Regions from separate parts of the Paenibacillus sp. ACRSA genome, predicted to be linked through region 2. Evidence: riboswitches for the same ligand, from Rfam matches in the RefSeq annotation. Region 2 holds a riboswitch; each other region holds the start of a gene.
The links. A riboswitch is a leader RNA that binds a small molecule or an ion and turns the genes downstream of it on or off. The one in region 2 is predicted to bind thiamine pyrophosphate.
Positions count from the first base shown of each region.

Region 1: another riboswitch for thiamine pyrophosphate. It lies ahead of tenA (thiaminase II); the one in region 2 lies ahead of thiM (hydroxyethylthiazole kinase).
Region 3: another riboswitch for thiamine pyrophosphate. It lies ahead of MH215_RS19870 (ABC transporter substrate-binding protein); the one in region 2 lies ahead of thiM (hydroxyethylthiazole kinase).

Region 1 covers NZ_JAKRNP010000007.1:277,624-280,909, reverse strand. Annotated here, with positions in the region: gene MH215_RS20670 (ABC transporter permease) at 1-714, opposite strand, end outside; gene MH215_RS20665 (ABC transporter ATP-binding protein) at 711-1,472, opposite strand; gene tenA (thiaminase II) at 1,469-2,131, opposite strand; TPP riboswitch at 2,253-2,350, opposite strand; gene MH215_RS20655 (iron-containing alcohol dehydrogenase) at 2,659-3,286, opposite strand, start outside.
Region 2 covers NZ_JAKRNP010000003.1:759,818-763,103, reverse strand. Annotated here, with positions in the region: gene thiE (thiamine phosphate synthase) at 1-17, opposite strand, end outside; gene thiD (bifunctional hydroxymethylpyrimidine kinase/phosphomethylpyrimidine kinase) at 17-826, opposite strand; gene thiM (hydroxyethylthiazole kinase) at 817-1,641, opposite strand; TPP riboswitch at 1,868-1,968, opposite strand; gene MH215_RS12875 (radical SAM/SPASM domain-containing protein) at 2,438-3,286, shown strand, end outside.
Region 3 covers NZ_JAKRNP010000007.1:104,763-108,048, forward strand. Annotated here, with positions in the region: gene MH215_RS19865 (thiamine-binding protein) at 1-84, opposite strand, end outside; gene MH215_RS19870 (ABC transporter substrate-binding protein) at 298-1,338, opposite strand; TPP riboswitch at 1,554-1,665, opposite strand; gene MH215_RS19875 (VOC family protein) at 1,823-2,209, opposite strand; gene MH215_RS19880 (DUF2798 domain-containing protein) at 2,437-2,937, shown strand; gene MH215_RS19885 (S1 domain-containing protein) at 2,970-3,155, shown strand.

The DNA.
Region 1 (3,286 bases), on a different contig from region 2:
GATTACGGCAACCGAACCCATAGCAACAACGGATAACAATACAATGGGTGCAAACACTCCCGCACCGTCAAGCTGCGTCATCATTCGACGCGAAAAATATCCCAGCCCACTCTGTGCACCCAGCCATTCTCCAATCGCTGCCCCAATGACACTAATCGGAATTGCCATTTTGATAGCTGAGAAGAAATAAGGCAGTGCATAAGGGATTTTGAGTTTCAGGAAAATTTCCCACGGAGTGGCACCATATGTAATTAGAAGCTTCTTCATATCCATACGGGTACTGCGTAAACCATCGTATACCGTAATTGTAATTGGGAAAAAGGTTATTAAAACGGACACGAGTACCTTGCTCCATATGCCATACCCAAACCATAGAACAAATAGTGGAGCAATGGCCGTGGTCGGGATCGTCTGTGAACCTACAACGATGGGATATAGACACTTACGCATCAACACACTTACGTCCATAAGGATCGCTAGTGCAACGCCTAATACGATGGATAATACAAGACCAATGCTCGTAATTAGCAAAGTCGCGGGCAAATGAACGGTAAATAAGGGTTCGCGAAGCTCCCACATTTTTTCAAATATTTGAACCGGGCTAGGCAAAATATAAGCAGCGTTCAAATTCATTGCTCCCAGTTGCCAGACCATCAGCAGAGCAAATAGAACGATTAGGGCAGGAAGATTATGAGTGTAAGATGATTTTTTCATAAGATTACATTCGTCCTTAACGATTGAATCAGTTCGTTACGCAATGCAGATATTTCTGGTGAAGCAAGAGATTCTCTTGAATGGTGGTACCCGTTAGGTATATCAATCGTTGTTAAATGGTTTATCGGGGCACTCGTCACAGCTAGTATTCTTTGCGAAAGAAATAAGGCTTCGTCCACGTTATGAGTAATAAAGATAATTGTTTTCTTGTGCTGTTCCCACTGATCAAGCAACCACTCTTGCATTGTAATGCCGGTTAGAAAATCCAGCGCAGAGAACGGCTCATCCAGCAATAACAAATCGGATCCCGTGAGCATTGTACGGGCAAATGCAGCTCGTTGGCGCATGCCGCCTGAAAGTTCGTGAGGCATCTTGTTATGACAATGATCTAAGCCTACATTATGAAGTGCGTCAGCAATAAGCTCCTTGCACTCAGCCTTGGTGTAACCTCCGATAATCTCCAAAGGCAATCCAAGATTCTCTCCTACTGTTCTCCAAGGGAACAACAGGTCTTTTTGTGGCATATAGCCGCAGTAATGCTTTTTTTCCCCGATCGGAGCCCCATCAATCCGTATTGAACCAGATTTTGGCCTAAGTAGGCCGTTAATGAGATGGAAAATCGTGCTTTTACCACAGCCCGAGGCGCCAACAATACTGTGAAATGATCCTGCCTCAATTGTAAAAGACAGGTTGTCTATTATGTCTATAGGTTCAGCATCATATTGATAGGACACATTCTGAAACGTCAGTGAACTCAAGACTCCAGCCTCCAGGACATCTCCCAAAAATCAAGCTCAAAGCGACTGCACATCACGAAAATATCCTCCATCCGTTGATATGCTTCCTCGCTACAGCCCTCTAATAGCTTGTCCGTTAATTCAACTAATGCCTGATTGCTGCTATGGTATTCAGGGGAAGCATAACCTGTGATCCATTCCCCGTAGAAAGCATGATCAGCTGCACCTGGCGCTTGAGCAAGCACTTGACCAATTTCAGCGTAGCTCCATGAGCAAGCCAGGATGGATACGAGCACTTCTGCTATGCCACCTGCATGTGAAACAGCGAGCATATAGTTAGTGTAGGCTACATTTTTCAGTGAAGGTTTCACCTGAAAAACTTGATCTTCCGTGATTCCTAACCGCTCCATATAAGAACGATGGATTTTCATTTCACCATTCAGAATGTTATCAACACTTTTGCTTAAAAGCTGCATGACTTTGGGATCCTTCGACTTGACGATGCCTAGCGCAAATACACGGGCGTAATCGTACAGGTATAAGTAATCTTGGAGCAAATAGTATCGAAATTGTTCAATTGTTAAGGAGCCATCTCCAATCCCTTTCACAAAGGGATGCTCGTGACATTCCTTCCACACAGGCTGTGCTGCCTTATATAATCGCTCTGATATAGTCAACATTTGTTCCTCCAATTCGTAATGTAATTCCCCTTTTTCCAACAACAAAAAAAGCGAAACATCCATAGGACGTTTCGCAGATAAATAAACTATAGTTTGGAATGCCCACGGGCAACCCAAATAACAGCATTTCATCGTTGCATTCCTACGTTGGCATTATCCAAATCAGGTAAGGTCGGTTTTACACCCTCTCAGCCGGTTAAGGCTCCCTCGCAAACGGTTATATGTAATTATTATGTTTCTTAAACCACTGAAAACAAATTATCTAACTATTCGATCAGTATATCAATGGCTATATACATCGTCAAGGCGCTTTGCAGTAACTCTTTATAGATGTCTTACTTTTCATGTCGATCCGTTACGTATAGAGAATCTTTTTTTCGGAACCTGATGGATTTTTGAGAGATTAGAAATTCCCCAGCGATTGACGAAATCTGTATCTGGACGTACATACTTGAAGCCTAACCAATTTTATAGATCGGCTAGGCTTCATATGTTTTATTGGATTTCAAATCGTAATAGAATCTGACTTAGAAGTTAACATCTACGCCATAATAGGCGGATTCATACAATTTTCTCATTTGTTCAGCAGACGTTTCTCGTGGATTTGTCCCTGTACATGGATCTTTCATTGCATTGTCTGCCATGGCTTCTACATGATTCCGGAATACGTCTTCTTCAATCCCGAATTCTTGTAATGTAGCAGGAAGTCCCATATCACGGTTAACTTTACGCACCCACTCCACTAAAGAATCCGTTAGTTCCTGGGCATTATTCCCCTTCAAATTCAATCGAGTTGCAAGGTTAGCATAACGATCTTCTACGACTTTCCGGTTAAACTGGATTACATAGGGCAAGTAGATTGCATTCGCTAATCCGTGAGGGATATTGAAGATCGGACCACTCTTATGTGCCAGACTGTGTACATTCCCTAAGACTGCATTAGCAAAGGACATACCGGCCATAGCTTGAGCGTAATGAACTTCCTCCCTGGAAGCCAGATCGCCTTGAAAGGAAGCAAGCAAGTGATCCTTCAGTGCTTCAGCTGCTTCAATCGCGAGTGCATCCGTAAAAATCGTACGTGGTTTAGCCACATACGCTTCAATGCTATGCGTCACTGCATCCATACCACTGTAAGCAATCATATGTTGCGGCATA
Region 2 (3,286 bases):
GCATTCAGCTCATGCATCACTGCTCACCTCGCTGCCTGCGCTGATACGCAAAATGATTCGTCGGCCCATGTCCAGCTCCAATGCCGAGCTCATCTTCTATGGCTGCCTGAATAAATGCTCGCGCAGTCGTAACGGCAGCCAGAACGGATGAACCCTTCGCTAGTTCAGCTGTAATGGCAGCTGAATAGGTACAGCCCGTTCCGTGGGTATGAGGAGTCACGATACGAATATTCTCTAGATAGTGAAAAGACTGCCCATCATAGAGTACATCGATAATCATACCACCCGTATCATGGCCGCCCTTGATCAGGGCATACGTGGAACCCATCTGCACAAGACGTCGGGCTGCCTCTTCCCGATCACTTAAATTTCGAATGGCCATGCCTGTTAACAGTTCAGCTTCAGGGATGTTTGGCGTGGTGATCTGTGCATGCGGGATCAGCTCCGTAATCAGTGTCTGAATAGCCTGTTGCTGAAGCAGCGGGGCACCGCCCTGAGCTACCATAACGGGATCGATGACCAGATTAGACCATTCATAATGGCGCCATTTCTCGGCAACCAATTGAATAATTTCTGTACTGTAGAGCATGCCTGTTTTTACTGCATTTGGCTTGAAATCAGCGCCGGTCGAATCGAGCTGTTGGGCTATGCCTTCATACGAAATGGGAAACACACCTTGAACGCCCGTCGTGTTCTGCGCCGCAATGGCAGTGATCACGGTCATGCCGTATACATCAAGTTCCTGAAAGGTTTTGAGATCGGCTTGAATCCCAGCGCCGCCGCCATTATCTGATCCAGCAATCGTTAGAGCCTGAGCTATACGCATGGTGTATCTCCACCTCCATTGCTGTGGCGAATAAGAGCACGCTGCTGTAGTTCCAACGGGGATACATGGTCGAGTTGGTTCAACAGCTCGATCTGGAAACTGCCGGGGCCCTGGCTCTCCGTACGATCTGCAGCAATCTCAGCGGCAACGCCGTAGAAGGCGAGGGCTTCTACAACGCTATCCAGAAGCTCCTTGTCATCAGTTGCCACAGCTGCAAATGCACCAATCACAGCACTGAGCAGACATCCCGCACCTGTGACCTGAGTTAAGAAGACATGACCGTTACTTACCAGATAGGTCTGATGTCCATTCGTAATGACATCTTCGCGACCTGTGATCACAACGATACAGTTTAACTGTTGAGCTGCCCGCTCGGCTATTCCGATACGATCTCCTTCACCTTGTCCAGCATCTACACCTTTGCTATTCCAATGCTCACCAATTACATTAGCGACTTCTGCCACATTGCCACGCAAGATCGTGAGACGTAGCTCACGAACGAGCATTTGCACCTGCTCAGAGCGATAGGATGTCGCACCAGCACCAACAGGATCAAGCACGACAGGCACTTGATGGGTGTTGGCAGATATACCAGCGAGCAGGATGGACTGCACAACATCTTTATTAAGTGTGCCAATGTTGAGGACGACCGCGCCGGACATTTTCGCAACATCGGCAACCTCCTCGTGTGCATAAGCCATAAAAGGTGATGCTCCAAGTGCAAGCAAGCCATTGGCTACAAAGGGAGCTACTACAATGTTGGTGATATTGTGCACTAACGGATTCTGAGTGCGTATACGTTCCAAGTAAGACATCTGTGTTCCTCCTTAAATTCATTTTCATAACTTACTAGCATTTCCCAGAATTACATGTAGGCCAAGCGCCTGAGATATGCTATATTCTGACCTGCGATGACTCATTTTTTATCCTAAAAATGCAAAAAGCCCCGCCCATTTCCGGAGAAATGAGTGGGGCTGTAGATTCAATTCGCAATTGGTTTTCATCATCCATATTCTGTATGATGAAACGCATTATGTTTATTGAAAGGCCGCTCCACTTCCCTCCGCTGGTATGATCCAGATCAGGTTCAAAGGGTCCGAAAGTTCATTCGTCTCAGCCGTTAGGCTCCCCCAGTGCATTGCTATATTCAGTTATAAGAGGTTGTTCCAAAAGTCCAATTTTGATTACGAATGATGCCATTAGCATCATCAGCATCGAATATGGGATTCAGCCGAAATAAGTGGGATGCTTACGAAGTTTGTTTCCTTCGGAAACAATGTAGTTGCTCACGTAGCTATATCTACGCTCCGCTACTCCATTTCTAGCTTCATCCCATCTTCTTGGTACTGAAAACCGTACTTTTTGAACAGGTATTTATAGCTCCAGCATATATCACATGCAAGTCAGATGTAAAGAAGGGATGTGCCAGATGTTTGCTTTGGCCGAGCAGCAGGAATCTGATTTGAAACGTTGTTGTTCCCTACTTCCTAACCCGATATAATAGAGGTTGTTCCAAAAGAACACTTTGATCGCGCACTAGTGAAAGTGTTATCGTTATATCACGAAATGAAGGTGGGACGCTCTCCCTCCGGAGAAGAATGGGGATCCGAGTTGAAAACATTCAAGAAAGTCTACATCGAAATTACAAGCATCTGTAACTTGGCGTGCAGCTTCTGTCCGCAGACCAAGCGTGCCAAAAATTTCATTGACCCTGACGTCTTTAATAATATACTGGATCAGATTAAGCCACATACCAAACACATATATCTTCACGTCAAAGGTGAGCCGTTACTGCATCCCAAAATCGATCTGCTGCTGGATTCTGCACACGAGAAAGGGTTCAAGGTTAATATTACGACCAATGGTACGCTGCTGCCCAAGACACAACATAAGCTGCTAGGCAAGCCAGCGTTACGTCAGATGAACTTTTCCTTGCACAGCTTCGACGGACATGAAGGCTCGACAGACCGTGAAGGATATTTGAATAACATATTGACCTTTGTTCGTGAAGCGGTGAAACATAATGTTATTATTTCATTCCGACTATGGAACCTGACACAAGATAACTTCACGAATGCTCAGATGAACCGAAACCGGGAAACGCTTGAAGTATTGGAGCGAGAGTTTGACTTGGATTTTCGGATCGAAGAAAAGGTTTTACCAGGTAGCGGTGTCAAAATCGCTCCGAATGTATACCTCAATCAAGATCATGAATTCCAGTGGCCAAGCTTGGATGCACCAGAGGATGACGGCAAAGGCTTCTGTCACGCACTTCGTAGTCAGGCTGCTGTATTAGTGGATGGCACGGTTGTACCGTGTTGCCTGGATGGCGAAGGTGTAATTAACTTAGGCAACGTACATGAGAAGTCCTTCTCAGAGATCGTTGATGGGGAACGAGCCAACAATTTAGTATATGGATTTTCCAAGCGGGAAGCTGTTGAAGAGTTGTGCCGCAAATGT
Region 3 (3,286 bases), on a different contig from region 2:
AATCGCGCGATCTACATACGGGTATGAGTCCTCACCATTTGGCGTCTTCGGGATAACTTGAATACTGAGTAATGTGCTTGCCATGGAGTTCACGGCTCCTTTCGAGTTGGGTTGTATAAGTTGAATCAGCTTTACACTTAACACTCCGATTGCAGTACCCTCTTACTATCACTGTTATCCCCGGATTTCATGAATAAATTTTAAATGGAGTAAATCCGGGGATAAAGGTGAGCGCTCCGCTTCTCCAGATGGGTTCTGCACTCTTCGTTTGTGTAAAAAGTTCAACTTAAACAATAATTATTGGGGTAAGAAATCGTTCGTATATGCCTTGCTCACATCGATTTGTTCATCCAGCAGTTTTTTGCTGTACATCCAGTCCGTATAGTTCTGCCATACTTCCTGTTTCTGTTCGCCCCAGCGTGGTGCATCGTCTGTGTATTTCGGGCTAAGCCACTTCTGGCTTGCAAGCACAAGGTCTTTATCGAGATCCGGTACGGCTTTGATCAGAATATTAGCGGCGTCTTCGGGATGATCAATCGCATATTGGTATCCTTCGGACGTGGCTTTCATGAACGCTTTAACCAGTTCAGGATCGTTCTCAATCGTGGTTTCATTTGTTACCAATACAGGTGTGTAATAGTCGAGTGCTTCGGAGTAGTCTTTGACATACAACATGTCGATCGGCTCTCCGCGAAGCTCAGCCTCAATCCCAGTCCATGCATAGAAAATCCAGGCAAAATCGATATCGCGTTTCACGGCGGTGAAGAAGTCGGCATCACCCATGTTAATGTTTTTCACTTTGGACACGTCAGCGCCTTCGCCCTCCATAATGGATTGCATTACCGCTTCCTCTACTGGGGAGCCCCAGCCTCCATAGGTTTTACCTTCGAAGTCTTTAGGGGATTTAATGTTCCGATCCGTCGGGGCTGCAAATCCGGATGTATTATGTTGAATAACGGCAGCAATCGAGACGAGCGGTACACCTTGGGTACGCGCCTGAGTTACACTTTCCTGATAACTTACGCCAAAAGGAACCTCATTCGAAGCGACCATCGTGTCAGCGCCGCCAGCACCAGGTTGCACGATCTCCACGTTTAAGCCCTCGGCTTCGTAAAATCCTTGATCTACCGCTGCATATAAGCCGGTATGGTTCGTATTCGGTGTCCAGTCCAGTACAACTTTAACATCCCGGAGTGCTGCGTTATCACCTTCACTATTGTTCTCGGTGTTGGTATCTCCGTTAGATTGGGCAGGGCCAGCTTCCTTGCTTCCGCAAGCCGTGATTGCAATCAAGGTTACGCATAGGAGCAACAAGCCGATCGTTTTACGCCATCTCATCTTCATTCTCTCCTTCATGTTGTCCGCCTAAATGGCGAGGGTTCTCCTTGGCTTCATATCCAAGCATCGTGCATAAATCAACAGAATTATACCGGCTATGATCTGGATGTCGTTTTTTTATGTAACGTGATATGCAAAAGAACATAAAAAAAGCGCCCCGGATTCCGGGACGCGTGCAGGCGTTAGAGAAGTAGCGCGCAGCGATATAGCTGGGCCTATTCGATATACTCCGATTCCTACGCTGGCATGATCCAGATCAGGTCTAAGGGTTAGTATCTTGTGGGATACACTCTCAGCCGGCCAATTCCGACTCCCCTGGGAAACTATGAAGTTAAGGGTATTACTAGGTGTAATTATAGGACAGCGGGCAGAACGTGTCCAGTCATGAACTGGAATATCCGATGATGGATCTTACGAAGTGGATCTAAGCTATCATAGATGCTACCTGTGCGCCAATCGGGATCATTAATAGATCCGTTTACCTTTAACGCTGGAAGAATTCAATCCATTCCTTCTCTGGGCCATAGATGAAGAAGTAACGATAACCGTTCGGTAGGGTGATAATCTCTCCATCAATAAATTCGGCCTCCGTCGCTCGTATACGCTGATATTCAGCATCAAGATCCTCCACATGAATCGCAAAATGATGCACAGTTCCTTCGGAGGGAAGTTTGTCGCTATATCCCTGAATGAGCTCGATTTCAGTTTCATCACTGCCATTGAATCCGAGGAAAGCAAGTTGGATGACACCATTGGTATGGGTAACGCGGTCTTTCAGCTCAAGCCCAACGATTTCGGTATAGAAACGAAGCGTGGTCTCCAGATCACGGACAGCGATACCGATGTGGTCGATACGTTTTTGAAAGCTCATTGTACAGTAATCCTCCTAACTGATTCGTGAATATGGTTTACATTTTAAGGAGTATCATAGGGGTATAAATCCGGGTTGTCAAATAGGGAAAATGAGTTTATGTAGATGAAATGTTCTATATTTCAATATAAACATAAAGGTATATTATCAACGTTCACAAAGTGTTCACTTATGTGACCCTATTCCTCATCTTTATAATTGTCCAAGTAGAAGAGAGGATGAGAGAATTGCCAACAACAAAGAAAGAACATACGTATTTTGGATTGATGATGTGCACAGGAATGGTAGTCGTTATGATGACTTTCAATTTACTGTATAACGGATTAATGGGGAGTATGTCTCCGCTAGAGATTTTATTTCAGTTTGTTCTATGTTTTATTGTAGCTTTTGTGGTGGAAAGCTTTATCGTTGGGCCGGTGGCTCAGAAAATTGCCTTTGCATTGCCATTCAACAAATCGAATAAGGTGATTGGTATTTTGACGATTTCCGTATGTATGGTTGTGGGGATGGTTCTGATGATGTCGATGTATGGAATGCTTACGGCGTATCTTGCCAATCAATTGAACGGAAAGTCTCTCGTAGAAACGTATCTTCACACCATACTGCGGAACTTTAGTCTAGCGCTACCGTTACAGTTGCTTATCATTGGGCCGCTCGTTCGATATATATTCGGTAAATTCCTAAAAGCTAAAGGGAATGTGGCTCCCTTTGTTAATACAGAAGCTTAATTGGAAAATAGAGGAGAAAAGTGTTAATATTTTTGCCATCAAGAATATTAACAGGTGGTGAAGAAACTGGTCGAATTCGATACTCGAACGTCACAATGCACGGCATGTCAATTGATGATCGCAAGACATTTCTGGATGTAACAACAGATGAGAAGATGATCGAGACATCCGTTCAGGGTATAGATCGGGATAATAATGTGGTTTATAAGTATGACTGAATATAAAATCGTTATCCTTCTTTATCACTTGCATTTAAACGATACTTTTGTATATACTGATAAACAACAATTACAGATCGGAACATGCCGTTGAAGAGCATCCAACTCGGAGGTGTTTTCGCCAGGGGAGC